DNA from 3 places in the Bacillus sp. SSR7 genome. Region 2 is predicted to be linked to each of the others. Evidence: riboswitches for the same ligand, from Rfam matches in the RefSeq annotation. Region 2 holds a riboswitch; each other region holds the start of a gene.

Region 1 (7,378 bases), 200 kb from region 2:
TTAATTGTAATACAGGCGTCCCATACCATTTATTCATAAACATTAATAATACTAGTAATAAAATTGGTAGCAATGCTGCTACATAAATAATGCTAAATTCTTTTACTTTGCTCTTAAATGATGACATTTTAAAAGCAAATATAATTCCTACAATCGTAATCATTAATACAATTGGGTATCCAATTAATTGTACATTCGTTAATGTGAATTCATGATTTGGGCTTTCAAATAAAATATTTGTAAGTAACCAATATCCCCCTATTCCAATTATCATTCCTAAAATAGTCTTTATACTCCCGCCTTTATCCTTTTCCATCTCCTTCGCTAATTCTTCCGCATACTCTTTTGGCGAATCACCAAATATATCACTTACCGTTTTTCCTTCTTTCTCACCTTCAATTAAATGAATCTCTGCATCTTCTAAAAAAGCATCCACATCTTCTTCTTTCATTCCTTTCGTTATTAAATACACTTTCGTATCAATTAAAAACTTTTCTCCTTCTTTCGAAATCTTCATGATAATCCCTCCCTTATTAAACCGTCTCTCTTCTATTCGTCTTCATCATAATTTCAAGGAAAATTAAAATAAACAAACTTCCGTATAAACATATAATTTGAAATAACATTGGAACAAGGTCTTCTGATGTAAATGTTTTAAACAGTAACATAATCGAAAGTGGAATAATTAAATATAAGTTTTTAAACCATCCATCAAAATATATATTGATCGCTACTGTAATGATGAAAACACCACCAGCTAATATATAACTTTGCAACTCGGTGAATGTAAATATTTTTGTAGGATATATCACATCTAATACCGTAACAACCCCCATTAAAAACATTGGCGCGATCATAACTAAAAACCACATAGAAAACCACGTTTTTGTAAAACTTGTTACAAAGGTCATTTTGCGCAGTAAAAAATTAGGACCTATAACAACTAAAATCAATGACAAACTATACCCCACGCACTGAATAAGTGACATCTGTAATAATCCGTTATTCACTATTAGGACAGAAGCAATAATCCAAAACGATACGATATTCATTACTGTAAAACCAATTTGCTTCCACGTTTCTTGTCTATCTCTTTCCATCACTTTTACAAGTTCATTTGCATATTCTTTCGGTGAGCTTCCGAAAATTTCTTCTACGCTTTTCCCATCAATCTCACCTTCTATTAAATGAAGTTCTGCGTCTTCAATAAAGCTTTCCATATCGGTTTCTTTCACACTCTTTGCAGTCAAAAACAATCTCATATCTAATAAAAATTTTCGTGCTTCATTTGATAGCATTATTTTCTTCTCCCCTTCCCTTCAAGTAGACGTTCCACACTACTTTGCATCGCTTCCCAGCGATCCATAAATTCATCCAGTGCATCTTCGCCATTTTCTGTTAACGTGTAATACTTCCGTTTTGGACCAGATGAGGATTCCTTCATTACACTTGTTATAAATCCTTCCTTTTGCATTCTTATTAATAACGGATAAATACTTCCCTCACTCGCCATTGTAAAGCCATACTTTGCTAGCTTCTCACTCATTTCATAACCGTATATTTCACCTTCAGAAATAATAGCAAGTAAGCATCCTTCTAAAATTCCTTTTAGCATTTGACTTGTCGACATAATTCAAATCCTCCCACTATCTTGTTTTACAAGATAGATAAGCATTAGTATCTTGCTTTACAAAATAGTATAGCAGAGACTATTTTGCAAAACAAGATAGCTAACAATATTTTCCCAAATCTTTGCAGGATTTTTATTATCCACTATCTAAATAGAGCAATATGAGAACTTTATTACGAAGGGATGTTTTTCATCATGGTTACAAATCGAGTTGTTTTTTTAACAGGTGCTGCAAGTGGTATTGGTTATGAAATGGGAAACGCTTTTGCAAAAGAAGGTGCAAAAGTTGTTATTACCGATCGTCTTGAAGAACGTGCAAAAGAAGCTGCCAGCCAACTACAAAAAGAAGGCTATCAGGTTATCGGTTTAAAATGTGATGTTACATCTGAAGAAGAAATAGAAGCATCCATTTCCCAAACTGTTAATCATTTCGGTTCATTAGACATATTAATTAATAACGCAGGAATGCAGCACGTTTCACCAATTGAAGATTTTCCAACCGAAAAGTTTGAACTACTTATTAAAATTATGCAAATCGCTCCTTTTATCGCAATTAAGCATGCCTTTCCGATTATGAAAAAACAAAAATATGGTCGTATTATTAATGTTGCTTCGATTAACGGACTTGTTGGATTCGCCGGAAAATCTGCCTATAATAGCGCGAAACATGGCGTAATTGGATTAACAAAAGTTGCCGCTTTAGAAGGGGCTACTCACGGAATTACTGTAAATGCCCTTTGTCCTGGTTATGTCGATACACCTCTCGTACGTAACCAACTACAAGACTTAGCTACTACACGAAATGTACCACTTAAAAATGTTTTAGAGGATGTCATTTATCCACTCGTACCACAAAAGCGCTTATTACAAGTACAAGAAATCGCTGATTATGTGATGTTTTTGGCGAGCGAAAAAACTAAAGGAATAACTGGACAAGCCGTTGTTATCGATGGGGGTTATACTGCTCAATAAAAATAAAGTTTGCTCACGAAGAGCAAACTTTATTTTTTATCTCGAGGATCATTATACTGTAGTAATTGCCGCGGCAACTTTTCTATTGCAACAATGACCCCATCTAATTTACTTTCAATCCGATGGAGCAAATATAATGTTACAACAATTGGAAACCCTACATTGCCTATCATCTTGATCCACTCTTCCATCTTTTTCGCCTCCTTTCATTATATAAATAAGAGAAAAGAAAACATTTAGGCATAAAAAAACAAGCTATTATTGTATTAGCTTGTTTTTTCAAACAGTGATGCAATTTCTCGCTTATAATCTCCACGTATAATACCTTTCTCTGTAATAATACCTGTAATTAATTCATTCGACGTTACGTCAAATGCAGGGTTAAAAACATCAGTTCCAATTGGTGCCACTTGTTTCCCAAAAATTTTCGTAACTTCTGTTTCGTCTCTTTCTTCAATAACAATTTCAGCCCCTGTTTGTTTCGTAATATCAAATGTAGATAACGGAGCTGCAACGTAGAACGGGATACCGAAGTACTTTGCTAATATAGCTAAATTCATTGTTCCGATTTTATTTGCTGTATCTCCATTTGCGACAATTCGGTCCGCTCCTACAATAATTGCGTTGATTTCTTTCGTTTGAATAGCATGAGCTGCCGTATTATCTGTAATAAGTGTTACATCAATATTTGCCTGTTTTAATTCCCAGGTCGTTAAGCGACCGCCTTGTAAAACTGGTCTCGTTTCACATGCATATGCATGTAAATGTACACCTTTTTCTTTCCCAATATAAAACGGTGCTAATGCAGTACCATATCTAGCAGTTGCGATACTGCCAGCGTTACAAATTGTTAAAACGTTATCACCATCTTGAAAACATGTTAATGCATGTTCTCCAATACTCCTGCATACTGCTTCATCCTCTTGCTGAATAAGAAGCGCTTCTTCTTCTAATATTTTTTGCGCTTCTTTTATTGTAGTAATTTCTCGAATGGATTCTCTCATACGATCGATTGCCCAAAATAAATTGACTGCTGTCGGGCGTGATGTTCCTAAATAATTACAATCTCTATTAAACTTCTTTTGAAATTCTTCAATATGTACAGTATCATATTTTTTTGATGCAAGCGCCAAGCCAAATGCAGCTACAATCCCAATTGCCGGTGCTCCTCGTACTTCTAGCATGACAATACTTTTCCATACCTCTTCAATTGTCGTTAATGTTTTGTATTCTGTGCTATGCGGTAACTTTGTTTGATTTAATACTGCAATAGCATTCCCTTTCCAACTGACAGACCTCGGAATTGTAACAATTGTACTCATGCTTTTACCCCTCCAGAAACTGTCTGTTGGAATAATGATCGGAACAGTTGAATATCAGCGTTTTTAGATTCATATTTTATTAGTTCTTTACCTAAGGATAACGCTTGTTTCTTAGCTTGAATTCTTGTTTCTTTATTTGTTATTTCATCTAAATCAGCTACATGCGCTAGGCCAATTGTTCTACGGATAAGCTCACATCCAGCAAATCCAACAGCATCAATAAAGATATTTTGCAAAATAATTGGTAACCATTGTTTTTCTTTCGTATATGCTTCTACACCTTCTCCAATCCATAACTTCGTAAAAGTTTCTACAAAATAACTCCATGTCTTCTCTATATGGAAAAATAGTACACTTCTCTGTTCTTCTTCTCTAGATAAAGCATTTAATAATAAATTTGCAATAAATTGACCGATGTCAAACCCAAATGGGCCATATGTCGCAAATTCTGGATCAATCACTTTCGTTTCAGAAGGTGATGAAAAAATACTACCTGTATGTAAATCACCATGAATAAGAGTTTCTTTTCTTGTTAAGAACTTATATTTATATTGCGCTACTTTTAGTTTTAAAGTTTTATCACTCCAAAGTTCATCAACAGCCAATTGTAACTCCGGCTCATAATCATTCGTATCGTAATGTCCAAACGGATCTGTAAACACTAAATCTTCTGTAATTTTGCAGAGGTCTGGATTTACAAATGTACCTTCTAGTACCCTTTTCTCTTCTGACTGTAAACCAAAATCTGAAGTGTAAAATAAAACATTTGCTAGAAAACGACCGATATGCTGGGATAAAAGTGGATATTCTTCTCCGTCTATTAATCCTTTTCTTGTAATTGTTAGTCTTGATAAGTCTTCTATTACCGTTATCGCTAACTCTTCATCATGACTGTACACTACTGGAACATAATCCGGTACATACTTCGCAAAAATTTTCAGTGCCTTACTTTCAATTGTCGCTCTTTTTATAGATAACGGCCAGCTTTCACCAACTACTTTCGCATACGGCAGTGCCTGTTTTATTATAATAGACTTCTCTCCATCATCTAATTTGAACACGTAATTTAAATTTCCATCTCCAATTTCATGACAAACTACATTTTCTTTCTTTTCAAAATAACCGTGTTCTTTCGCATATTGTATAGCTGTTGTTTCAGTTAATGCATAATATCCCATCGTCTTCTCCCCCTTTTTTATATTCAGAGGTTTTTCTGACGTAGAAAAACCTCTTTCCACTAAGAAAGAGGTTTGAAGTTTATCTTCTCCCCTCTTATCTGCCAGAAAGTTTTACTTTCTGCTGGAATTAGCACCGTGCCTTTTGGCGTCATAAACGCCCCATTTCACAATGGTATTACGGTCGGTTGCTGGGCTTCATCGGGCCAAATCCCTCCACCTGCTCTTGATAAGAGTTGTATAATTTTTTAGAATTTTTAACTTTATGTTGAAGACTATACCAAGAATAAAAATCACTTGTCAACATTTTATTTGTATAATTCTGGACGTCGATCTGCAAAAACTGGAATTCCTTTGCGTACTTCTTTAATTTTCTCGAATGTAAGCTCGCCAAATAGAATTGATTCTTCTTCATTCGCTTCTACAACAACTTCGCCCCAAGGATCGACAATTAAAGAATGGCCGGCAAACTCATTATTTGGATCCTTCCCTGCCCTATTACATGCTACAACATAACACTGATTTTCAACTGCTCTTGCTTGTAATAATAAACGCCAATGCGCTAAACGAACGAATGGCCATTCAGCTACAACAAATAAAACTTTTGCACCTTTAGCAGTATGAACGCGCATCCACTCCGGAAAACGAATATCATAGCAAATGGTGCCGGCGCACTCTACATCATCTAACTTAAATTCACCAGTACTATTTCCAGCGATTAAATATTTATGTTCATCCATAAGCTGAAATAAATGCACTTTACTATATTCATTGACTAGTTCTCCTTTATTCGTTACAACATACATTGTATTTGTAACACCTTGCTCCGTTTGCTTTGCTATAGAACCACCAACAATATGTACACCATATTGTTTCGACCATTCTATCAACTTTTCTTTCGTTTCCAATCCATCCCTATCTGCAATTTCAGAGAGTCTCGTTAAATCATAACCTGTTGTCCATAGTTCTGGTAAGACGATAACATCTGGTCTTTCTTTCATCGCTTCGTTTATTTTATGTTTAGCATTCTCAATATTTTTTTCTACATCTCCAAAAACAATATCCATTTGAATACATGCGACTTTCATTTTGTCAGCCCCATCCTTAATTTTTTCTTTACAAAATACTGGAAAGATTATATCATTTGTCACTAGAATTGTAACAACTTTCAAAAGAGGTGGAAAGCATGAAATTATTTCAACCTTCTGAGATCGTAACATCATTGCCTACACAATTTTTCGCTTCACTTGTTGCAAAAGTTAACAAAGTCGTTGCAGCAGGGCACGATGTTATTAATCTAGGACAGGGTAATCCAGATCAACCAACACCACAGCATATCGTAAAAGCTTTACAAGATGCTGCTGCAAAAGCGATTCATCATAAATATCCGCCATTTCGCGGACATGAAAGTTTAAAAGAAGCTGTAGCAACATTCTATCAACGCGAATACGGCGTAAAATTAAATCCAAAAACGGAAGTTGCTATTTTATTCGGCGGAAAGGCTGGGTTAGTAGAATTACCAGTTTGTTTTACAAACCCTGGTGATACGATTCTCGTTCCAGATCCAGGTTATCCAGATTATTTATCAGGAGTTGCTTTAGCAAAAGCTCAGTTTGAAACAATGCCACTTATTGCAGAAAATAACTTTTTACCAGATTATACGAAAATTGATGACTCTATTGCCGAGCGTGCAAAATTAATGTTTTTAAACTATCCAAATAATCCTACAGGTGCTACTGCATCAAAAGATTTTTTTGATGCAACGATTCATTTTGCTAATAAACACAATATATTAGTTGTTCATGATTTCGCTTACGGTGCTATAGGGTTCGACGGTCAAAAGCCTGTTAGTTTCTTACAAGCAGACGGCGCCAAAGATACGGGAATTGAAATTTATACATTATCAAAAACTTTCAATATGGCTGGATGGCGTATTGCCTTTGCAGTAGGGAATGAAAGTGTGATTGAAACAATTAACTTATTACAAGATCATATGTATGTTAGTATTTTTGGTGCAGTTCAAGATGCTGCCCGCGAAGCATTATTAAGTTCACAGTCTTGCGTAGGAAACCTCGTAAATAGTTATGAATCTCGAAGAAACGCTCTTATTTCTGCTTGTCACTCGATTGGTTGGAATGTAGACATTCCAACCGGATCATTCTTTGCATGGCTTCCTGTTCCAAAAGGATATACATCTGAGCAATTTTCTGATATTTTACTAGAAAAAGCACACGTTGCAGTTGCTCCTGGTGTTGGATTTGGTGAGCATGGCGAAGGAT
Region 2 (12,577 bases):
GACCATTGCCATATAGGGAAAAGTACGGTAATTAAGCAAAAGGGAAAGCTATGGCCATATAAGGCAATTGACAGTCATTCGGTAGTCGGATCGGCTGGTGTTCAAGAAAGTGAGAAGAGTGCAGGATGGTTGCAAAAAAGCCGCATTGTAGGAAGAGGTAATGTGGAGATTACGCCTCAATTTATTGTAAAGGTTGCGATGGCGTACGGCTCTCTTTTTGCCAAAGGGGAAAGTGTATTAATCGGGAGTCAAGAACATATAGAAATGACTTCTTATAAAAATCTTTTTCTTCATGCGATTCATGGTATTGGGATTCATACGATGGAATGCAAAGAAATGAACGAATCACTTTTTCAGTACAGCATTCAAGATTTGCAATGTGCGGGCGGGGTTTTCATTCAAGCGGAAAAGGAAAAAGAGGTTGTTATAAAGTTGTATGGTAAGGATGGGGCACAGTTAACGTATAAGCAGCAAAAAGCGATAGAACAAGTGTATATGTCTGAGTCGTTTTATTACGCATGTGAGAAGGAAATAGGGCGGAATAAGCTAGTACACGTTTCTTTACATGATTATATAGAGGCTGTATTAGAGCGTATTGATATTGAGAAAATAAAAAAACAGAAGTTCCATCTTCTTATTAATAAGAGAAATGATATGTTACAACATTTGCTTATGCTCTTTTTGCAAAGGCTCGGATGCACAGTTACGTGGATTTATGCGGGCGAACAAAAGGATCATGTGAAAGCTTTGATGAAATCAAGTAAAGCAAATATGGCGCTTATGTTTTCAGAGCAAGGAAATTATTTTGAGTTATATGATAATCATAGTAATATTTACCAAGGAACAAATTTTGAAGAGGTAGATATACCAGATTTATTACTGGAGTCGGCAGGAAATATTTACCCAATGTCTTTGAAATTAGGAGAATGTTACCTTTTGTTTTATACGCAGGATGAAAAAAAATCGTTTCAAGCGAGATGGAAGCGAGATATTTTATATCGAATTGGAAAATTATTTGAGTTAATAGCATTGCAGGGAAAAACCTTTCTCAGCATAGTAGAGCAATCGCCGCCGCTCTATTTACTTTGTGATGAAGTTGTATGTTCGTGGAATGAAAAAGGGAAAGTAATGAGGAAATTATTAGCTGATATCGAAAGAAAGGAAGAAGGTATATTTGAAGGAGTGCAGTTCAAATATACCGAAAAAGAGTGGTCTTATATCGTTTCTGACACAAAACAACCGAAATTTTTAGTGTATTCGCATGCTAGAAACCCAGTAATAGCAAGGGAAAACATGAAAAATCTTATAGAAAAAATTAGACAATATCAAAAGGTGTAGAATTTTTATTTTAAAAGTGGTATTATAGTATAGTCTGATTTAAGTTATTAGTACTGGAGGGAAATAAGAATGCGTGTGAATATTACTCTAGCATGTACAGAATGCGGAGATCGTAACTATATCTCAAAGAAAAACAAACGTAACAACGCTGAGCGTATCGAGCTTAAAAAGTATTGCAAGCGTGACAAGAAGTCTACGTTACACCGTGAAACAAAGTAAGCAGTAGGAATATTTTCCTACTGTTTCTTTTTTTATTCGATTCCTCTCTTAAAAGTGATACACTATCATCGTAGAGCAAAGTATCACTGTGAGGGGGGAAATGTGTGAGAGAAGAGAAACTACGTTTACGTAAACAAATAATAGAGCACATGAATTCTTTATCAAGAGAACGGTATACAAATTTATCAGAGCAAATAGCATTTTCGTTGTATGCGCAAAAAGAGTGGGCTGAAGCTAAAACAATTGGAATCACTCTCTCAATGGAAAATGAAGTGAATACATATTCTATTATCGAAAAAGCTTGGGAAGAAGGAAAGAAAGTTGTTGTTCCGAAGTGCAATAAAGAAACAAGAACGATGTCCTTTAGGCAAATTAGCAATTTTGATCAGTTAGAAACAGTGTATATGAATTTACGTGAGCCAATTCCAGCGCTTACGGAAGAAGTGAATGCAGATGAAATTGACCTTCAAATTGTACCAGGTGTAGCTTATACAGAGCGAGGAGAACGGATTGGATATGGTGGTGGCTATTATGATCGTTATCTCATGCATTATAAAGGGAAAACGCTATCATTAGCTTATAGTTTTCAAATGGTGGACCATATTCCAATAGAGCCGTTTGATCAAAATATAGAAAAAATTATTACAGAAAAAGGAACAATGGTTAAAAATGGGCTTGTATAGACAAATAAAAATTGACGAGACTTTTTCTTCTTGATTATAATAAAATATGTGAACGTTTTCTTATTATAATTTTTTATAGTAAGTGAGCATAGAGGGTGATGAAATGGTATCTATATATGATATTCAGCAATTGCTAAAGAAATTTGGTACGATTATTTATACGGGAGATCGAATTGCAGATTTACAATTAATGCAAGATGAATTGCGTGAATTAAATCAATCACAGCTAATTGATCCACAAGACTATCAAACAGCTTTATTTTTATTGAAGCAAGAAATTCAAAAAGAGCTAAATAAGAATTAGATAAAGGTAGGTAAGCAACATGGAAGAGAAATGGTTAGTTGGTGTTGACCTTGGTGGTACAACGATTAAATTAGCATTTATTAATGTATACGGTGAAATTTTACATAAGTGGGAAATCCCTACGAATACAAATGAGCAAGGAAAACATATTACACTTGATGTAGCGAAAGCTATTGATAAAAAGTTAGAAGAGTTAGGCGAATTAAAAAGTAAGTTAATCGGTATTGGTATGGGAGCTCCTGGTCCTGTACACGTGGCGTCTGGAATGATTTATGAAGCGGTTAACTTAGGATGGAAAAACTATCCGTTAAAAGATTTATTAGAAGTAGAAACAGGATTACCTGTTGTTATTGATAATGATGCGAACTTAGCAGCGCTTGGTGAAATGTGGAAAGGTGCTGGTGAAGGAGCAAAAGATTTAATTTGTATGACACTTGGCACTGGTGTTGGTGGTGGTGTAATTGCCAATGGTGAGATTGTACACGGTGTAAGCGGTGCTGCTGGTGAAATCGGACACATTACAGTCGTTACAGAAAATGCTTTCCCATGTAATTGCGGGAAGTCTGGTTGCCTAGAAACTGTAGCATCTGCAACAGGTATTGTGCGTGTTGCTATGCAAAAAATACAAGAGACTGATAAAGAAAGTATTCTACGTTCTATGTTAGCAGAAGAAGGACGTATCACATCAAAAGACGTATTTGAAGCACATGGACAAGGTGATGAACTAGCAGGCGAAGTAGTAGAAAAGGTAGCTTCTTATTTAGGATTAGCTGTAGCGAACCTTTCTAGCACGTTGAACCCAGAGAAAATCGTTATTGGCGGAGGCGTTTCTAAAGCTGGAGATGCACTATTAGAACCAATTCAACGCTATTTTGAGCAATATGCTTTCTCACGTGCTGTAAAGAGCACGAAGTTAGCTATTGCAACACTTGGTAATGATGCAGGTGTTATCGGAGGAGCTTGGCTTGTAAAAAAGCACAAATACGAAGCGAAGATGATATAAGTTGTGAAGTATGAAAAGAGGAAGGGGAAACCCTTCCTCTTTTTGTGCGAAATCTTGATGAAGACGAGCATGTAAATGAATTAAGCTGCTGGTGGGTACCCGTTATATAGAACAGTCATGATTGTAAACCATCCGAAAACGAGTACAGTTGCAATTGCAAAGCCGCCCGCGAGAAAATTCTTTTCGCGAAGTGTTCTAAGCGTAGCAAATACAGCTAACAGAGTGACAAGCGTAAAAATAATAACAAGGCCCATACAATATCCTCCTCTGTCTACCCATTCCTTAATATGAGTTTTTGGAATATTTACTCTTTTATATTGTACATGTTTTAAAAATGATTGTCGAGATAGCATCCTTTCTTTTCCTAAGAGAAAAAAATGTTGTATCATTGAAAGTAAGTTTAATAATTGGAGGAGATTTTCATATGAAATGGATACAAATGCCGTTAGGCCCATTACAAACAAATGCTTATATTTTAACGAATGAGCAAAATGAGTGTATTATCTTTGATCCTGGTCACGAAGGAGAGAAGCTCGTTACATATTTACAAGAAGAACAATTAAAGCCACTGGCTGTTTTATTAACACATGCTCACTTTGATCATATTGGTGCTGTTGATGCGGTAAGAGACGCTTTTCATATTCCTGTGTACGTACATAAAGAAGAAGCAGATTGGTTAGGCGATGCAACTGTAAATGGTTCTCAAATCTTTATGATGAATCGCAGCATTACAGCAAAACCAGCAGATCATATTATTGATGCAGAAGGTGCATTAGCAATTGGTTCATTTAACTTTGAAATTTTTGAGACACCAGGACATTCTCCAGGCAGTATTTCTTATTACTGTAAAGAGGCGAATGCTGTATTTTCTGGAGATGTATTGTTCCAAATGAGTATTGGAAGAACAGACTTACCTGGTGGAAGTTTTGCAGAATTGATTGGAAGTATTGAAGAGAAATTATTTGTATTACCTGATGAAACAGCGGTGTTATGTGGACATGGTCCAGAAACAAGCATTGGTTTTGAAAAAGAAAATAATCCATTTTTACAGTAAGGAGCTAGTATGGAGATGGAGCTCATTTTAAAAGAATGGATGGAAAAAGAAAAGGATTATTCAATTTCATACAGTACATATATGAACCTCGCATTATACGCAGAGGAACATGGATATTATATGAAAGAACGTGAAAAAATAGGAAGAGAAGGGGATTTTTTTACAAGTAGCAACGTATCCTCTGTGTTTGCAAAAACCTTTGCTAAGTTTTTTATTCGTCTTGTTGAAAATGGTGAAGTTGCTCCACATATTTGTGAGATTGGTGGGGGGACAGGAAGGTTTGCCTATGATGTTTTACAAGAATGGAAGCAATTATCACCGGAAACCTTTATTGATTTAAACTATTCGATAATTGAAATGAGCCCTTTTCATAGAAAATTGCAGCAAAAAACTCTTTGTTCGTTTTCTAATGTGTCATATTATACGTCGCATAGTGAAATGGGAGAATCGTTCGAGGGGATTCTTTTTTCGAATGAGTTATTTGATGCATTTCCTGTTGAAGTAATTGAGAAGAGAAATGGAATATTGTATGAAGTACGTGTTACGTACACAGAGGAAGGGAAACTTGCAGAAGTATGTAGGCCGTTACATAAAAGAATTGGTCGATACTTATTGAAATATAATATTCATCTTGCTGAAGGTCAGCGTTTTGAAGTGCCGATTGCGATGGAAGAATATATAAAAGAAATTGTGAAATGGTTTCAACGAGGTTTATGTATTACAGTTGATTATGGATATACAAAAGAAGAATGGATGCATCCTGCACATCAAGAAGGTAGTTTACGAGGATATTACGAGCATAAGTTAATTCGTAATCCTTTAGCGTATCCAGGTGAAATGGATCTTACTACTCATATTCATTGGGACGAACTGAAAGAAATGTTTAGCCTGCAAGGTATGAATATGGTATGGCATAAGAAACAATCTGAGTTTTTGTTAGCGGCAGGAATACTAGAGCTGCTTACGAATCATCAAGATAGGGATCCTTTTTCTGAAATTCAAAAACAAAATCGTGCAGTTCATTCTATGATTTTGAGCGGAGGATTAGGGAGTGCATGTGATGTTGTTATACATACGAAACATATGCAACAGTTACACTTGGATCGGTATTTGAAAATATAAAAAAACAAGACACAGCATAGTTCTGTGTCTTGTTTTTTAATACGACTTATGTAGCATCATATATTTCCTCTCATGATATATATTTATATTAAAGATATGAGATGAAAAATATAAAATACGTCCTTTTTCTCTGTCTATGAGTCCCTAACCCAATAATACGCGAACGAGTTGAATAATTGTTTCGTTTTCTACTTTGTAATAAATTTCCAATCCTTTTCTTTCACTTGAAACGATTTTAGCACTTTTTAACTTTGCTAAATGCTGTGAAATTGTAGATTGTGGCATGTTTAAGCCAGTGTACATTGTAGAAACGTTGCTTGGACCACGTTCAATTAATCCTTTTACAATACATAAGCGAACAGGATGAGCAAGTACTTTCAATAATTCTGCATTGCTTTCATATAGTTCTATTTCTTTTTGAAAGGTTTCTAACATGTTCTTTTCCACCTCCGTGTGAGCTGTTATACCATACTATACATACCAAAAAATTAAAGAAAAGAAAACAGTTGTTGCAGAAAAACATTCCTAAAGTAAAGAAATTGTAAGAAAAGAGACCCTGATGTAAATAAAGTAGATAATTTAGCACGGTTTTGTAAAATGACATTTTTGGGTGAAAATTTCGATGCGTTTTAAAAATTGAAAGATATAGATATATTTGTAACACAATTTTATCATGATTTTCTTATTCTTTCAAATGAATATACAAAATTTTTAAAATAATATGACAAAGGAATTATAATGTTATATATAGAATATAAAACAGGTTAAAAGAAAAGAAGCCGAATGTAGTCAGCTTCTTTATGGTGAAAATGAAATGTTTGAATATAGCTGATAAATCTTAGAATTACCAAGACGTTAGTTATGTATTCTAGATTTCATCTTTCATCAATTTTAAAAATCTGTGGTTCCATATATTTTCATAAAAATCAATTGTCTCTTTTGCGGACATAAATGGATTATTTAACGTAGAGGTTGCTTTCTGGACCATGAAGTTTTCGTACCCTAGTCCATGGGCAAATTTAATCGTGGTATCCATACAGTACTCTGTTTGAGCACCACAAAATTCAATACGATGTACAGATAATTGATCTAAAATCTCTTTCAAGTTTGTGTTATAAAAAGAATTGGCATGTGTTTTTCTTACAAAAAAATCTTGTTTTTGAACATCTAAATCTGAATGAATAGCCCAAAGTTCTTTTTCAGGTACTAAATCATCATCACAATGTTGAACGAAAAGAATTGGTTTATTTGATTTTCTATATGAAGAAATTCTTTTATTTACTTTTGTAAGTAAATTTTGTAAATTAAATAAATGCTCCTCACTATAACATACTCCATTTTGTAAATCGATAACGATTAAAACATCTGCACATGTATCCATTATTTTTGCCCCTTTTTTACTTCTTAATATATCAATTAATTCATTACTTGAAAATAGATAGTGACCTGTCATTTTTTTATGAATTATACGAAGGGGTGAAAAATATACTTATCAGCGTAAAAAAGAAGATATGATAACTTAATTTCATATCTTCTCTGCTCTCTATGCATTTACAGGCTCTTCTACATAAGAAAGGGCATTTTCAAAATCGGATATTAAATCGTCAACATTTTCAAGACCGACGGATAGCCGAAGTAATGAATTTGAAATACCTCTTTCATCACGGGCTTCTTGCGATAGTGCTGCATGTGACATTTTAGCTGGGTAGGAAAGGATCGATTCGACAGCCCCTAAACTAACCGCAAAGACAGGTAATTTTACTTTTGATAAAAATTGGCGAAGTGCGTCTTCTGATTGTAAAGTGAAAGATAGGACAGCTCCTGCTGATGTAGCTTGAGATTGTTGAATGTTAAATCCAAGATGTGTGTGTAATCCTGGATAATAGACATTTTGAACTTTAGCGTGCTCTTGTAAATAGTGTGCAATTTTATTGGCATTAGCAGCTGAATGCTCAAGACGTACATGCAATGTTTTTAGACCGCGAAGTACGAGAGAACAATCTTGCGGGCCTAGAATAGCGCCGAATGAATTTTGTAAAAAGCCAAGTTTTTGAGCGAGATCGGCATCTTTTACAACTGCTAATCCGGCAGTAACATCACTATGACCGGCAATGAATTTTGTGGCACTATGAAGAATGACATCAGCGCCAAGGTCAAGTGGTTTCTGGAATAGTGGTGTCAAAAATGTATTATCAACAAAAGTAAGGGCGCCAATAGATTTTGCAAGTTTAGAAACAGCACGAATATCTGTCACTTTTAAAAGTGGATTGGAAGGTGTTTCTACATAAAAGAGTTTTGTATTTGGCTTAATGTTTTGCTTTATTTCTTCTAAATTGGTCATATCAACAAATGTATGTGAAACACCGTAACGGGAGAGAACTTCAGTTATCATTCGATAAGTCCCTCCGTATACGTCTTCTGAAATGAGTACGTGATCACCTTGTGAAAGGAGGAGGAATGCAGTAGAAATCGCTGCAATTCCTGATGCGAAGGCAAATCCTTTTGTTCCGCCTTCTAATAAAGCAATGATGTCTTCAAGAGCTTCACGAGTTGGATTGCCTGACCTGCTATAGTCATATTTCCCGAACGTATCTACATCAAATTGGTGAAATGTTGATGTGTTATAGATGGGAACGTTAACAGCTCCTGTTTGCGAGTCATGTTTATATTGGTTGTGCAGTAAGAGTGTATCTATAGAATAATTCATATTCTTACACCTTCTTTTACAAGTTTAACGGCTTGCTGTAAGTCTTGAATTAAATCGTTACTATTTTCAATGCCAACGGAAAATCGAAGAAGACGATTACATACACCGTTTGCTGTTCTAATTTCTTCTGGAATATCAGCGTGTGTTTGCGTTGCTGGATATGTCATTAAACTTTCAACACCACCGAGACTTTCAGCAAATGTAATTAAGGATAAAGATTGTAAGAATGGATTAATCCATGTTTCATCTTTCAGACGAAATGAGATCATGCCGCCTCTTCCAGGATAAAATACATCTGTCACCCCGTCCTCATCATTTAAATAAGCAACAACTGCTTTTGCATTTTCTTCATGTTGTCTCATGCGAAGCGCTAGCGTTTTCATACCACGAATCAATAGCCATGAGTCAAATGGACTTAAGACCGCACCAGAGGCATTGTGATAATGAGCGATTTCCTCACAAAGTTCCTTTCCTTTTGCAACGACAAGTCCGCTTAGTACATCGTTATGACCACCTAAATATTTCGTTGCGCTATGAAGTACGATATCGGCACCTTCTGTTAATGGCTGTTGTATATAAGGCGTGTAGAATGTGTTGTCTACAATAAGAAGTAGTCCGTGTCTTTTCGCTACAGTTGCGACAGCGGCAATATCGGTAACTTGCATTAATGGATTAGTTGGGGTTTCTATGAAAATAGCCTTCGTTTTCGTTGTGATGGCTTGCTCAATTTGTTTAATAGATTGTGTATTTACGTATCTACATCGAACATTCCACTTTTTTTCGTGCTCAGAAAATAATCGATAAGTGCCACCGTATAAATCTTCGGAAACAATAAGTTCGTCCCCAGAGCGGAATAGGGAAAGAACAAGAAGAACGGCTGCCATCCCTGAACTACAGGCATAACCTTGTTCGCCGCATTCTAAGTCTGCGATTGCCTGTTCTAATAGGCCGCGCGTTGGATTTCCAGTTCGTGAATAATCAAATCCAGTAGATTTACCAATTCCTTCGTGACGATAAGCAGTTGAAAAATAAACAGGTGGATTAACAGTTCCTGTTGTAGTTTCACTCCGGTTTCCGATTTGCGCTAGTTTTGTTTCGATAGTTGACATGTGAAAATTCCTCCTTTTTAAATTGAACCATTAATTGAATATAAAATAAAAAAAGCCTTCTAAGAAGAAGGCTTTCGGTTTGAATAGAGTCTTCTTCTCATCTGTCAAATCTTTCACAATTTGCTGGAATTAGCACCTTATTAACAAATGTTAATGGTTGCTGAGGCGTCATAGGGCCAGTCCCTCTACCTCTCTAGATAAGAATGTTCGTATGAAATTTTATTATGGTTTTAACTTTACAACAAAAGATAATTGAATTGCAACTTTATTTTAAATAATTTTTATTTTTCCGCAAGTGTCATTGACTTTTGTATTTGTGCGTGCTAAATTTATAAAAAAATTAACAAACATTGTTAAAAGGGGAACGCATTTCCTTTTAGCTACATAAATAAAATAATAAAGACAAACTCTTATTGAGAGCGGTGGAGGGAAAGGCCCTGTGAAACCCGGCAACCTTCAAACGAAATGTTTGAAACGGTGCTAATACCTGCAAAACGAATGTTTTGCATAATAAGAGGAGGATCGATTATGTCCCCCTCTTCAAAGTGAAGAGGGGGTTTTTATATTGATAGAAATGAGGGAGATTTGTGAAATTGCTAGATTTATTATCAAAAGGAATTGTAATAGGTGATGGTGCGGTTGGGACGTTATTACATTCACATGGTTTGCAAAGTAGTTTTGAAGAATTGAATATATCTGATCCAGATTTAATTATATCGATTCATAAGCAATATGTAGCGGCTGGGGCAGATGTGATTCAAACAAATACGTACGGAGCAAATGAAGCGAAATTACGTATGTATGGATTAGAAAATCAAGTTACTAAAATTAATAGAGCGGCAGTAAAACTGGCGAAAGCATCTGTTACAGACAGAAATGCAATTTTAGGCACAATTGGTGGTATGAAACATATCGGGGCGGTTACGACAACTGATATGGAGCGAGAATTTATGTTACTGGAACAGGCAAGTGCATTATTAGAAGAACAGGTTGATGGACTGCTATTAGAGACTTTTTATGATGAGTTTGAATTACTTCATGCTGTTCAGGTGTTACGAAAAGAAACGAATATTCCAATTGTAGCGCAATTGGCGTTACATGAGGCGGGTACGACTCAAAATGGAAATGATGTAAATGAAATATTAAAACAGCTTTTAGATTACGGTGCAAATGTTGTTGGATTGAACTGCCAACTAGGGCCACTTCATATGACGGAAGCTTTTAAAATGATATCGATTCCGAAAAATGGTTACTTGTCAGCATATCCAAATGCAGGTCTCCCAAATTATGTGGAGGGACGCTACGTATATGAGGGAAGTCCAGCTTATTTCGAAGCGATGACACCGAAATTTATTGAGCAAGGTATTCGGTTATTGGGTGGTTGCTGTGGCACGACTCCAGAACATATTGAAAGTATGAAACGTGCTACTTTAAATGTTACGCCTGTAATAGAAAAGGATACGGTTCAAAGACCAAAAGTAGTTCATACACATGAGAAACGTTCAAAAGCTCATGTCACTTTAGCAGAGAAAGCAAAAAAACAAACGACAGTCGTAGTGGAATTAGATCCACCAAAAACGTTAGATACGCAGCGATTTTTTGAAGGCGCAAGAGCATTGAAAAGAGCTGGAGCAGATGCTATTACACTAGCAGATAATTCATTAGCATCGCCTCGTATCTCGAATATGGCAATGGGAGCATTATTAACGAAGCATGATATTCCGGTATTGACGCACTTAACATGTAGAGACCATAACGTCATCGGACTACAATCTCACTTACTAGGTCTATCAGCATTAGGTATGGAAGAAGTGTTAGCTTTAACTGGAGATCCAGCGCGTGTTGGTGATTTTCCAGGTGCCACTTCTGTATATGATTTATCCTCTATTGAGCTCATTAAAATGATTAAAGAAATGAATGATGGGCGCTCTATTTTAGGGAAATCCATTGGACCGGCAACAAGGTTTTCTGTGGGCGGTGCATTTAACCCGCATGTAAGACATTTAAAAGCAGCGGTTAAGCGAATGGAACGGAAAATAGATGCTGGAGCGGAATACTTCTTAACGCAGCCAATTTACGATATCGCGTTAATTGAAGAAGTGTATGAGGCGACAAAGCATTTGGAACAGCCTATTTTTATTGGGATTATGCCATTAATAAGTAAACGGAATGCAGATTTCCTTCATTTTGAGGTGCCAGGCATTACGCTGCCTGACGTAGTAAGGGAGAGAATGGATGGGCATGAAACGAAAGAGGCAGCAATTGAGGAAGGAGTTCGCATTTCACAAGAACTAATTGATGCGGCGATGAAATATTTTAACGGCATTTATCTTATTACACCATTTCTAAAATATGAAATTACAGAACATCTTGTTAAATATGTGAGAGAAAAGCAAGAAGTGAAAGAAGGTATTAATTGATGAAATGTATAGAAGAAAAATTACAAAATAACATCTTAATATTAGATGGTGCAATGGGAACGATGATCCAGCAAGAGGACTTAACTGCGGAAGATTTCGGAGGAGAGGAGTACGAAGGTTGTAATGAGTATTTAGTAGAAACAAGACCAGATGTTATTTTAAAGATTCATAAAGCTTATATTGAAGCTGGAGCGGATATTATTGAAACAAATACATTTGGGGCGACAAATATTGTACTAAGTGATTATGAGTTATCTCATTTAGACGAGGAGCTAAATGAGAAGGCAGCGCGTTTAGCGAAGCAAGCAGTCGAAGAAAGCGGGAAGGAAGTATATGTTGCGGGAGCAATGGGACCGACAACGAAAGCGATTAGTGTTACTGGTGGTGTGACGTTTGAAGAATTAATTGAAGCTTATACCCGGCAGGCAAGAGGATTGTTGAAAGGAGGAGTGGATGTATTACTCGTTGAGACGAGTCAAGATATGCGTAACGTGAAGGCTGCTTATATTGGAATTCAAGCGGCTTTTGATGAACTAAATACAATTGTACCTATCATGATTTCGGGAACGATTGAACCAATGGGAACGACCTTAGCTGGGCAAACAATTGAGGCTTTTT
Region 3 (12,577 bases), on a different contig from region 2:
CACCTCTGTGATTTTGGCAGGGCGGTCTTAATAATCATTTATTTGTATTGTGAAAAAACCTTTACTCCTTTTTGAGTAAAGGTTTTTCTGTTTAATTTTATTTATTTTTATCTTGTCTATATTCAAAAAGGAGGTAATTCTAACTAATGAATTGATTGCAATGTAACTATTATTGCTTAATAAAAAATTTAAGACAGATAAAATAAAACAAAACCACTCATGAAACTCTAGAGTCTCCCTTAGCAATATGAGGAGGAGTTAACATGAAGAAATTATTAAAAGAATTACTTGTAACCAAAAATAATTTGGATGCAGAGAAAGTTTTACGTCTTCCGTCGTATGATGTTGCACAAGAAGTAAAAAGATTTTCAATTGAAGATCAAATCATATTGCTAAATACGATTCCCGTATTAAAAAGCTCTAAAATTCTTCAATATATGAGTGCAGAAGAAAAATATAATATCTTAATTCACTTATCTGAAAACAAAGCTAAAAAGTTACTAAATTTACAACCGATTGATGAATTAGTAGATTTACTTCTAGCGGTTCATCCTGAAAAACAAGCTAAATTAATGGCGTATCTAGACAAAATTACAAAACATAACGTAAAAAAATTGATGAATTTCAAACCTGAAACGGCAGGAAGTCTTGTCACAAGTGATTTTGTTGCAGTTAGAGGAAATTGGTCAGTAAAAATGACATTGAAGTACATTAGGGAACATTCTGAAAATGTAGAATCAATATCTTATAGTTATGTTCTTGATAGTCATGGTTATCTTGAGGGAATCGTTTCCATACATGAGTTATTACTAGCAGCAGATGAAGAGATATTATCTACTATTATGATTCAAGAGGTAATTTCAGTACAAGCTGAAGTTGACCAGCAAGAAGTTGTAAAAAAGCTCCTGAATTATAATTTAGCAGCAATACCTGTGACAAAAGCAAATAATAAAATGATTGGTATTATAACATTTGATGACGTAATGAATGTTATGGAAGCAGAAGCTACAGAAGATATTCAAAAGTTAGGCGGAAGTGAACCATTGAATCAATCTTACTTTGAAGCTAGCATTTGGAGCATTTTCTTAAAACGTCTACCATGGCTATTACTTCTTTTTGTTGCTGAGGCATACACAGGTACGGTATTAAAGTATTTTGAAGACGAAATTGAAACTGTAGTTGCCCTTGCTTTCTTTGTTCCGTTATTAGTAGGTACTGGTGGGAATACAGGAACACAGGTTGTAGCAACAATTACTCGTGCAATTGGTATCGGAGAGGTGAAATTTAAAGACCTTTTCCGTGTAATGAAAAAAGAATTTGCAATTGGTATGCTTCTTGGGCTTGCACTTGGGATAGCTGGGCTCACTCGTGCTTACATGTTAGGAGTTGGAACAGAAGTTGCACAAGTTGTAGCAATTACTTTATTATTTATTGTTATTTGGGCTTCTATTGTAGCAGCAGTTTTACCTTTGATTCTAAGAAAATTAAAACTAGATCCTGCAGTTGTTTCGGGTCCATTTATTACAACATTTGTTGACGGAACAGGATTAGTAATTTATTTCATGGTTGCAAAAACGTTATTAAATTTGTAAATATACACTGAAGTAAAAGCGAAATGCGGAATAAGTATTTTGCCTTGATTGCTAAAATCTAGTGGAGAATTCAAAAATGAGGAAATCAAACACTTATGTCTTGAGATAAATAATATTTTAATGGATTTATTGAATGTAATGAATGCTGGAGGATAAAACTATGAAACATCTAAGAAAAATCTTCAAACGAATTTTGCTACTGTTGTCTATTTTCATGCTTATTGGCATAGGAATATTATTTGGTACTAGCTATGGCCGAGAGCTTCGTATAACAATGGCTGGGAGTATACTAACTTCTCAGCATCCACAATATGCGAAATATACATTCCTATCCCAAAAGGAACTAGATAAACTGCAAGATAGAATTAACCATCCGAAATGGTCAAACAGTGATGAGCATATTTATAAAAAAATAGCAGGAAAAAGATTAGAAGAATTTAAAAATCAACCATTAGAAATTGATGTAGAAACAATTAAAAGTAACAAAGATAGTCGCTTTCTTTTTGAAGGGAAATTAGTTACTATTAGCAATCCCTTCAATGTTAAACTTGTTAGCCATCAAGGAACACAGGGCGCTAACAGAGGAGAAAAAATTAGCGTAATAGCAAAGCGTAATCATGCACTTGTTGCTGTGAATGCAAGTGGATTTGCTGATGAAACAGGAAGGGGTGGAGGAAATGTTGCAACTGGAATAGTAATAGAAAATGGGGAAGCTATTGATACGAATATGGATAGAAATACCCCTACAATTATTACGGGTTTAACAAAGTTTGGGCAAATGATAACAGGAAATTATTCTACCCAACAACTTTTGGATAAACAAGTCGTTTCAGCGGCAGGATTTATGCCACAGTTAATTGTAAATGGAGAAAAAATGATTACAGAAGGAGACGGTGGCTGGGGCTCTGCACCGCGAAGTATTATGGCACAAAAAGAAGATGGTACAATTATGTTTCTAGTTATTGACGGTAGACAGACGCATAGTATAGGGGCTACGTTAAAAGAGTGTCAAGATATTCTATATGAAAAAGGAGCAATAAATGCAATGGCAATGGATGGAGGATCCTCTGCTACTCTATATTTAGGAGGAAGGGTTATAAATTCACCTTCTACATTGTCTCATGAAGATCGCTATTTACCGAATGCTTGGGTGGTAACAGCAAATTCGAAGCAAAAAATAAAGATGACAATAGATGGAGAAAAAGTAAATCCCAAAACATTAGATAATATTGGTACAAATATTTAAACCCATGTATGAGCTACTTATATAAATAAAGATTTTAAAACCGCAAAATGTATTAATGAATAAAATCCGTAAAATGAAATCAGTACACATAAAGGAGAAATTGTATAATTGCATAAAGTTTATGAAAAAATGGGAGTATAATTTGGTATTGTGTAATAAAGATAAGGCCCACCTACGGAAATAGGTGGGTTTTTTGTTGGGTATTTTTATCTCATTGCACAAAAGGGAATTTCTATTAAAACTATAGCATATTTTTATAGCTCTTATATTGAGAAAAAGAAAAGGCACCCAAACAAGAGTGTCTTTTCCCATAGTTTTTAGCAGAAGCAAGAAGCTCCAACAATAATTAATAAAATAAATAATACAACTAATAAAGCAAATCCTCCTGCAAAGCCACAGCCGCCACCGCAGCTACCACCAAAGCCCATAATAATTCCTCCTTTAAATAGTAGGAGAAAAATAAGGAGTCACTCATGTATTTTAATGGATTCAAATTACTTTATGTTTTTAAGGATTAAATGAGCAGGTCCTTTTAAAAATAAGGGAAAGATGATTTAGGGCGCTTCACCTGAATATAAATAAATTGCACATTTTCTTAAAAGCAAACTATTGAATTATATCAATAATTAGATTAAATAATATAATGTATTAATCTTAGCAGAAGGGAGGAATAACCATGCAATTAGTTTGTTTTAAAGTAGTAAGTGGACAATACTTCTTAGTTGTAGAGGGTATCGAGATCCCTGTCCCAATTCCAGCGTTTGCTGCAGCTCTATTAATTGGTTTAGGAGTAATCCCGCTTTGTTCTTAATATAAAGAACTCCAAACAGCCCTACCTTTCAATTGATAAGCCCTCAAGTGTAAGAATGCTTGAGGGTTTTTATAATAAAGAAAAGACACCCAAAGGTGCCTTCCTCCGACTTGAACCACTTTAATTTTAATGATATGTATTGGACGCCAATTCAATTATTATTTTACTATGTCAAGTAATATTGTACATTGAGAAATTTGGTATACCTCTTTATTTAAACGTAAAAAGCCCTAGAAGGTCTGGGACTTTTTAACAGAATGAAAATGATTCAAAAAATGGACTTTTATAACGTAACATACGACTGTTTCATAAATGTATCGTAAAAGTGAACAAAATCTATATTTTGTAAATAAAGATTCAGAGTTATAATATTTGAGTAATACATTATGTAATTATAGGGGTGGAGAGCTTGGATAGAACATTTGAGTTTAAAGGGGCAGGGAAAACAGTAGTAAGAATAGAGGATAACTTCATTCGACTGAAGCGAAGAGGAGCCTTGAATTTTTTAAATCATGGATTAGACGGTGAAAAAACCATTGATATTAACAATATGACTGGTATTCAAATTAAAAAAGCCAATTTTCTCACAAATGGTTACATACAATTTATTTTTATGGGTAGTCAAGAGAGTAAAAAAGGGGTTATGGCTGCAGCAGCAGATGAAAACACAGTTATGTTTACAAAAAAAGAAGAAAAAATGGCTGTAGAAATTAAAGAGTATATTGAGAGTATTTTAGCTAATAAAAGCAAACCTCAAGTTTCTGCATCAGTAAGTGGGGCAGATGAAATATTGAAGTATAAAGAGTTGTTAGATCAAGGAGTTATTACTGAAGAAGAGTTTCAAGCGAAGAAAAAGCAATTATTAGGAATTTAAAAAAGCACTCATATGAGTGCTTTTTTTATTTTAAACCGAATTGAGATTTATTTTGCAATTTACCTTCTTAGAACATGAAGTTCGCATTAGCACCAAATCCTTTTTCTACATTCCATTTATACATAATGGTATGAAGTTGTTCGCTAGCTTGCCCAGTCTAAGATAAAACTTCCCCGTCGCTACCAATGATAGTTTTAACTTCGTCGTAACTCATTCCATTTTTGATTTAATTGAACTTAGTTTTGCTAATTCCAGGTTTATTTTTCGGAGCTTCTTCTTTCTTAGGCCCCTCTTTTTTGGGTTCTTCTTTTTTAGGCTCTTCTTTAGTAGCTGGCGCTTGTGTTTCTTGTTTAAGGGTACGGCCGCATACCCATTAACTTAAGAAAAGTAAACATCCCCAAAACAAAAATATGAGCTCATTTCTCGAAATAATTAATTGTAGAGAAAGAAAATTGTCATTTAGGGGGTACTTCAAAACCTTAGCTTGATGGCGATGGGGTCTCGTCACACATCTCTAAGTTGCGGTGATCCCCATAGCCAAAGAAGTAAGAAGATATTTAGAAGCGCATCAAATTTTGAGGAAGTGCTTGTGAACTGTATCATAAATAAATGAGGTTTTGTATGTTCAATTTTTAAATAATACCCAAGAAGGAGTGGATTGCAGTTATAGTAATACTCCTTTTTTTGTATTTCTATAATAGATGATTTTTTTAAAAAAACAGAATTGTCTTGACAGTTATTGAATGGATTGATAAGGTTATAAAAAAATATTTCTTATCCAGAGAGGTGGAGGGACTGGCCTTATGAAACCTCAGCAACAGGTCTGCTTAAGTAGACACTGTGCTAATTCCAGCGGGTGATAATCCTGATAGATGAGAGCTTCCGTTTTTATTTGTCAGTAGCGCCCTCTTTTTTAGAGTGCGTTTTTGTTTTTTCTGGATAGTAACTAAAGGAGAGTAGAAATGGAGAACAAAAATGGGCAAGAATTTCAAAGGAAAATGCAAGCACGTCATTTAGTCATGCTATCACTTGGTGGGGTGATTGGAACGGGCTTATTCTTAAGTTCGGGTTACACTATTCAACAAGCTGGCCCATTTGGAACAATTCTATCCTATTTGGTTGGTGCACTAGTGGTTTATCTAGTTATGCTATGTTTAGGAGAACTTTCCGTACATATGCCCGAAACGGGCGCATTTCATAGTTATGCAGTTAAATACATTGGACCGGGTACAGGGTATACAGTAGCCTGGTTGTATTGGTTAACTTGGACTGTTGCTTTAGGTTCTGAATTTACAGCCGCAGGATTACTTATGAAGCGATGGTTTCCATCGATTAATGTTTGGGTATGGAGTGCTCTTTTTGCCATTTTGATCTTTGTATTAAATGTTCTGACTGTTAAATTTTTTGCCGAATCCGAATTTTGGTTTTCATCGATAAAGGTTATAGCTATTGTGATTTTTATTGTTTTAGGAGTAGCGGCAATGCTAGGGTTTCTTCCGATGGCTCATTCAAAAGCAGCACCATTCTTTTCTAATTTTACAAGTGGAGGTTTATTTCCTCATGGTGCTACGGCCATTATGATGACCATGCTTGCGGTTAATTTTGCTTTTTCGGGAACAGAATTAATAGGCATTGCAGCTGGAGAAACAGCGAACCCGGAAAAAATGATACCGAAGGCCATTCGAACTACTCTGTGGAGATTGATCATCTTTTTTGTAGGAACGATTGTTGTTTTATCTGCGTTATTGCCTATTTCCGATGCGGGGGTATTAGAGAGCCCTTTTGTTGCAGTTCTAGAACGAATTGGGGTGCCATATTCAGCTGACATAATGAATTTCGTTATCTTAACAGCCATTTTATCTGCGGCAAACTCAGGCCTTTACGCCTCTTCTAGAATGCTTTGGTCGCTTGCTAATAAGAACATGATATCCCCCATTTTTGGAAAAATGACGAAGCAAGGTGTTCCAATCAACGCCGTCATTTTCAGCATGGTGGGTGGAGCTTTGGCTTTGCTCTCAAGTATTGTGGCACCAGATACTGTCTATATCGTACTTGTTTCCATTTCCGGTCTAGCAGTAGTCGTAGTTTGGATGAGTATTAGTGCTTCCCAGTTCCTATTTCGCAGACAATTTTTGAAAGAAGGAAATTCTGAAAAGGACTTGATTTATCGCACACCACTATATCCATTAGTACCAATTGCTTCTTTTATCCTTTGTCTGGCATCGTGTATTGGAATTGCATTCGATCCAACACAGAGGATTGCCTTATATTGCGGCATACCGTTTATTTTGTTTTGCTATGGAAGTTATTATCTAACAAAAAATCTAAAAAAGAGGGGCGTAGATTATGTCGAACAAAATCAACCCAATTGATGATATTTTATCCCAACATTCCATTATGATTCTTGACGGAGCATTAGCTACAGAATTGGAGGCACATGGATGTAATTTGGACGATCCCCTTTGGTCGGCACGTGTGTTACTAGAAAATCCAGAACTAATTTATCAGGTTCATTTAGATTATTTTATTGCTGGAGCGGACTGTGCCATAACAGCAAGCTATCAAGCTACTATTAGTGGTTTTTCCACGCGTGGAATACAAGAACAGGAAGCTTTGAAATTAATTAAGAAAACGGTGTTACTTGCAAGAAGGGCAAGAGATGATTTTTGGAAGGAAAATAAGCAAACGAATAGGCCTAAACCATTGGTTGTTGCATCAGTTGGGCCGTACGGGGCTTACCTTGCAGATGGTTCAGAGTATGTAGGCAACTATGGTGTGACAGATAAAACATTAGCAGACTTTCACCGTTCGAGAATGTCCGCGTTAATTGAAGCAGGTGCAGATCTATTGGCATTTGAAACGATCCCTTCCCTGCAAGAAGCAAGAGTATTAGATACATTATTGCGTGAGTTTCCAGAAACATATGCGTGGCTTACCTTTTCGCTAAAAAATGAGAAAGAGATTAGTGAAGGTATGAAACTCGTGGAGTGTGCACGAGCTTTTGAGAAAAGTGAACAAATTGTAGCAATAGGCATCAATTGTGCGCCAGTAAACGTTGTGACTGGTGCAATCCAAGAGTTGAGGGCAAACACCAAAAAACCGATTATTGTTTATCCAAACTCTGGTGAAACTTATAATCCAGAAACAAAAACATGGCATGATTATGAACAATGTAACGCGTTGGATATTCAATCTGAAGAATGGTACCAAGCAGGTGCACGTTTAATAGGTGGATGCTGCAGAACGACACCTTATCACATTGAGGGGATATCGAACAAGTGGCGTTCTTCCGAGTTTTTCTATTCGAACGAAGCAAAGCAGTAATGTAATGATTGATAATCTATTTTTGTGTGTATTTTCATGATTTAGCTTGTTAAGGAATCTACAGTTTCATCTAGTGGCACAAAATGTTTTTTCAGAGACACAAATGTGGATGGTAGCCTCGGAAATCCTCTGGACTTTTGGGTACCTTAGGTATGGAAAGGAATCAGGGAAAATAAAAACCGCTGGTTTAATAGATATGGTAGATAACATGCTGAATCTTTTAATGAAGATGTAGTTGATCCAATTGAAGGTGAAGGGGACCATTTATTTATTTATTTAAAAAATAGTTCAATAATTATATGAAAAGTTGTAGTAGTTAATATGGTCATATTGTTGTAAAAAAGGGTAGATGTAAACAGGTATGCTCTCCTGTTCATCTATCCTTTCCTTTTTACCTTATAAAATGTGTGACATTATATTCAATCGTATAAATATAGGATTTCATTACTATTTCCTGGATTTTTAATAAAACGATAGGGTTTATTTGGTATGCGTATTATTAAGAGTATGCTTCTATTTTAGGAATGCTTTACCTCACAAAATGAAAGTACACTTTGTTTCCATTCTTAAGTTGATAGATGTCTGGTGCCCCACTGTAAGAACGTAATTGTATTGTAGAAAAATAAAATAGAAGGATTACTTACCTTTAGTAAATATGAGAACTTTATATTTTTATTATTTACGATTATGCAATATCAGACCTCAGATATTAAAATTTATTTACGAGCTTTTAATTTATATAAATATCATACATGGATTAATGGTTTTATTCTAAATGCAATTCTTAATTGTAAAGTTTCGTTTGGATCTTTTATGTTTCGTCCAAGTATTTCTTCACATTTCTCTAAACGATAAATAACGGTATTACGATGTAAAAATAAACGTTTAGCAGTTTCGGATATTGCACAATGAGTTTCTAAATAAACAGATAACGTGTGCAATAGTACAGCATAATCTTTTTCATTTTCATTTGCAAGTGAATGTAGTGTGCTCTCATAGAACTTTTTTAATTGTTCTTGTGGAATCATACGTAAAATCGCTGAGATTTCTTTTGCTTGATAGATCTCAATAAATTCTTTACTCCCTGATATTTCACCGTAGTAAAATGCATCTGTTGCTTCTTTAAATGAATGAGATATATGTAACAATTGTTCGCTAGAATTAGCAATTCCAAAAGATATGCTTTTTTGAAAATATGTATAGATTTTCACCTGTATGTTTTTTAATAAAGAGATCATTCGTTCTTTTTCAGTTTGTCTCCAAATGCCATCACAATTCACCAACAAAACATACATATCATCTTTTATGAATAAATGAACATTTGCAGTATAAGAATTTAGTTCTTCCTCTATCAAGTCATATATAAGATCCTTTTCTTCTTGATATTCCATAAATGACATAGTGAATTCTTTTATATCTATTTTTCCTATAATACAAATATACTTTTGATCAAATGATAAATTAAATTCTTTTCCTAGATTAATAATTTCATTTTGAGTAGAGAAAACACTATTAATAACATTCGTAAAAAATTCATCCTGAATGCGTCTTGAGTATTGTCTTAAAGAATGTTCTTTTATTAATTCAAAAGCAAGGACGTTTGCAGCTTGTTCAACAGCCAATACCATTGAACGATTTAAAGGTGAAATAAAGCCGTCTATAACTAAATAGCTGTATTGATTATTCTGTGTAAAGATGGGAAAAATTGAAACTGTATCACGAGTTTTAGTAAGAAGAGAAAAAGTAACAATTTCTATTGTTGATAACGGTAGTTTACGCCCGTTTATAAAAAACTTCTTTAAAATTTGAATAGATGCTTTAGTGTTATTGTATTCGGAAATAGGGCGCAAGTGATAGTCAAGTAGTACAACTGGTAACTGAATTATTGATGATAAATTTTCCAAAATCATATTTATGCCTTTTCCACTTATAATGTGATTTGAAAATTGTTGATGTATTTGCATTGCTTGATGTAATTCATTAGTTCGCATATCCAGAATATAACTTAAGGTTTGATTTACAAGATCTCCTAGTCCTATGTCAAATGGGAGCTCAATAATTGGAAAATAAATTTCATCTGCTAATGAAATAATTTCTTCGGGTATTTCTTGTAAAAACCGTTTAGTTTTTATACCTAAAGCTGTACAACCTTGTTTCTTCATTTGTATGATAAGTTCTCGTAATGCATACATATCGTCTTTAAAATGATATGCACTTGTAACTAATAATTCGTTTCTTTTTAAGAAATGAATTATATCAGGTGCATCCATCATATTAACGGTATAAACTTCTTGTTCTAAACCCTTATGACCAGCGATAAGTTTAGCTTGATCAAAAATAGGGATTTTCATAATATCATATAGTTTCATTAGATTTCCTCCAAGGATGACTTATGTAGGATATTAAGAGCCAAATTACTAAATAAGTAGATTATACTAACTCTTACTATGTATTACAAAGTTTAAATGTAAATACTACGTTATAGAAAATAATAACTGGATAAATTGATTAATAATATTTTGCTAAATAATGGCCATTATAAAACAGGAAACCTGAGAGTAAAAGGTGTTAACTCTAACTATGGTTATAATAACTAAAAAAACAGTATATATTTGGATGATTTGTCAATGTAGTTATTAGAATTAAATAATAATATATGAAATAGGCCTTATAAAAGATTCGAAAAGTTGTTGGATATCCAATTATTTCAGTGTTATGTTTGAAAGATTCTCCATAAAAAGATAGGGAAATAAATAGATTTAAAATGAATTGTGAGAGAAAGTATTATACGAATTTGACAAAGTGTTAAAGTAGTATGCTTATAAAAATATTAAATAAGGTGGATTTTCACTGAAAAATGTAAAGGGAGTATTGTTAATATGTCTGAATCCTTAATGAAAAAACAAGATAAATTTGGAGAATCCACTACTTTGATTCCTTACTGGTGGAAAGTTGTACTGGCATTTACTTTAGGAACAATATTTCTTAATGCGGATCGGTACATTTTAAACCCTATATTGGGAGAAATAGGGTTGGAGTATAACTTGAACAATACTCAATTGGGTTTAGTAAATAGTATTTTCTTTTTCACTTATACAATCGCACAAATTCCGGCCGGTACATTGAGCGATAAGTTTGGGAGGAAAATAATTCTGGTTCCGGGTTTTATTTTATTTGGAATTTTTACAGGAGTAAGTGGTATTATGGCTGGATTTACAGGATTCTTAGTGGCGCGTGCTTTAACAGGACTTACACAAGCTACTTATTATGGACCGCAGTTCGCACTTTCTTCTGAGGCAATACCAAATAAAAGAAGGAGTATCGGTTCTGCCATCATTAATAGCGGAGCAGCTTTAGGAATATCATTAGGCTTTATTTCTTCTAGTACCCTTGTGTTGGAATGGGGAATAAACTGGAGAATGATGTTTTACATATTTTCCGTTTTAACCATTTTATGCGGTTTGTTCATTGGTTTTGTTGTCAAAGAAGGAAAGAGACAAAAGAAAGATGTAAGTAATCCAGTCATAGATATAGAGACTGATATAAGTATGCTTTCTTTATTAAAGAACCGTAATCTTTTAATTACATTCATTATATTATTTTGCTCTATTTATGGATTTACAGTTATTATGACGTGGTTACCAAAGTATTTACAAGTGGAGCGGGGATTTCAGGGCAGTGAAATAGGTTTTATTTCATCATTAGTTCCATGGGCAGCAATACCAGGATCACTTTTTGTGGGTTATTTATCTGATAAATATGGAAAGAAAAAGATATTTGTATTTACATTGGTTCCAATCGCCGCAATTTCTTTATGGGCAACGGTGTATATTCAAAGTATTCCTTTAATGATTGGAGCTCTTATTATTTATGGTCTTTTTGGGAAAATAGCGCTAGATCCGGTGCTAATTGCAACTGTTTCAGAGAACGTAAATCCAGAATCATATGGCCGAGCGTTTAGTCTTTATAATTTTATAGGAATGTCATCCTCAATTGTGGCTCCATTTATCGCAGGTTATTTAGCCGATTTAACGGGCAGTATGGCTGCTGGGTTTTATTCAGCTGTTATCATTCTTGGAATAAGTTTAATTATCATGATGTTTTTTAAGGAGACTTCTCCGAATACACATTTTGAAGAAGGAAGCATTTAAGAGGATAAGAGTAAATTAATTGGAAGTTTACTGGAGGGAAATTAATGCATACACTGGATAAGTTGCAATTAGGAAAGGATACACTCGATTTACTTCATTGGTTAGGAGAATGTGGAAAAGATCCAGAAGGGGGAGTATCCAGGTTCTTATATAGTTCAGAGTGGCTAGAGGCTCAAGAGTCTCTAAAAACGCTATTTATTAAAGAGGAATTATCTATCCATTATGATGAAATCGGAAATTTATTTGGAACGCTTGAAGGTAGTAAATATAAAGACGAAACAATATTAACTGGTTCTCATGTTGATACAGTAAAAAATGGAGGATTATTTGATGGGCAGTATGGTATTATCGCTGGACTTTTAGCTATAAAATATTTAAAAGAAAAATATGGACAGCCTTTGCGGAATATTGAGGTTGTATCCATGGCGGAAGAAGAGGGAAGTCGGTTTCCATATACATTTTGGGGATCTAAAAATATTGTTGGGATTGCTAAACAAGAAGATGTTCAGAATATCTCAGATTTTAATGGTCAAGCATTTGTAGAGGTGATGAGACAAACTGGTTTCACATTTAAAGCTA

The links. Region 2 has a riboswitch for S-adenosylmethionine ahead of metI (cystathionine gamma-synthase/O-acetylhomoserine thiolyase). Riboswitches for the same ligand answer to the same signal wherever they lie in the genome.
Region 1: it holds a riboswitch for S-adenosylmethionine, as region 2 does, so the genes downstream of both, mtnK (S-methyl-5-thioribose kinase) here and metI (cystathionine gamma-synthase/O-acetylhomoserine thiolyase) in region 2, are expected to answer to the same signal.
Region 3: it holds a riboswitch for S-adenosylmethionine, as region 2 does, so the genes downstream of both, mmuP (S-methylmethionine permease) here and metI (cystathionine gamma-synthase/O-acetylhomoserine thiolyase) in region 2, are expected to answer to the same signal.

The regions. Positions count from the first base shown of each region.
Region 1 covers NZ_JBVVXV010000002.1:437,158-444,535, reverse strand. Annotated here, with positions in the region: gene AC0NJG_RS06430 (DUF1129 domain-containing protein) at 1-517, opposite strand, end outside; gene AC0NJG_RS06425 (DUF1129 domain-containing protein) at 534-1,298, opposite strand; gene AC0NJG_RS06420 (PadR family transcriptional regulator) at 1,298-1,630, opposite strand; gene AC0NJG_RS06415 (3-hydroxybutyrate dehydrogenase) at 1,826-2,602, shown strand; gene AC0NJG_RS06410 (YvrJ family protein) at 2,632-2,793, opposite strand; gene mtnA (S-methyl-5-thioribose-1-phosphate isomerase) at 2,869-3,924, opposite strand; gene mtnK (S-methyl-5-thioribose kinase) at 3,921-5,102, opposite strand; SAM riboswitch class I at 5,194-5,335, opposite strand; gene AC0NJG_RS06395 (carbon-nitrogen family hydrolase) at 5,408-6,271, opposite strand; gene AC0NJG_RS06390 (pyridoxal phosphate-dependent aminotransferase) at 6,286-7,378, shown strand, end outside.
Region 2 covers NZ_JBVVXV010000002.1:237,749-250,325, forward strand. Annotated here, with positions in the region: gene AC0NJG_RS05210 (sugar phosphate nucleotidyltransferase) at 1-1,338, shown strand, start outside; gene rpmG (50S ribosomal protein L33) at 1,408-1,557, shown strand; gene AC0NJG_RS05220 (5-formyltetrahydrofolate cyclo-ligase) at 1,662-2,240, shown strand; gene AC0NJG_RS05225 (YqgQ family protein) at 2,344-2,544, shown strand; gene glcK (glucokinase) at 2,564-3,547, shown strand; gene AC0NJG_RS05235 (DUF2759 domain-containing protein) at 3,628-3,801, opposite strand; gene AC0NJG_RS05240 (MBL fold metallo-hydrolase) at 3,972-4,601, shown strand; gene AC0NJG_RS05245 (class I SAM-dependent methyltransferase) at 4,611-5,723, shown strand; gene AC0NJG_RS05250 (ArsR/SmtB family transcription factor) at 5,868-6,158, opposite strand; gene AC0NJG_RS05255 (cysteine hydrolase family protein) at 6,592-7,104, opposite strand; gene metC (cystathionine beta-lyase) at 7,267-8,430, opposite strand; gene metI (cystathionine gamma-synthase/O-acetylhomoserine thiolyase) at 8,427-9,539, opposite strand; SAM riboswitch class I at 9,634-9,743, opposite strand; SAM riboswitch class I at 9,947-10,056, shown strand; gene AC0NJG_RS05270 (bifunctional homocysteine S-methyltransferase/methylenetetrahydrofolate reductase) at 10,127-11,959, shown strand; gene metH (methionine synthase) at 11,959-12,577, shown strand, end outside.
Region 3 covers NZ_JBVVXV010000016.1:74,083-86,659, reverse strand. Annotated here, with positions in the region: gene mgtE (magnesium transporter) at 264-1,592, shown strand; gene AC0NJG_RS23055 (phosphodiester glycosidase family protein) at 1,753-2,838, shown strand; gene AC0NJG_RS23050 (YjcZ family sporulation protein) at 3,156-3,266, opposite strand; gene AC0NJG_RS23045 (hypothetical protein) at 3,515-3,649, shown strand; gene AC0NJG_RS23040 (SHOCT domain-containing protein) at 4,059-4,523, shown strand; SAM riboswitch class I at 5,295-5,402, shown strand; gene mmuP (S-methylmethionine permease) at 5,486-6,895, shown strand; gene mmuM (homocysteine S-methyltransferase) at 6,870-7,847, shown strand; gene AC0NJG_RS23025 (PucR family transcriptional regulator) at 8,594-10,216, opposite strand; gene AC0NJG_RS23020 (MFS transporter) at 10,727-11,998, shown strand; gene allC (allantoate deiminase) at 12,043-12,577, shown strand, end outside.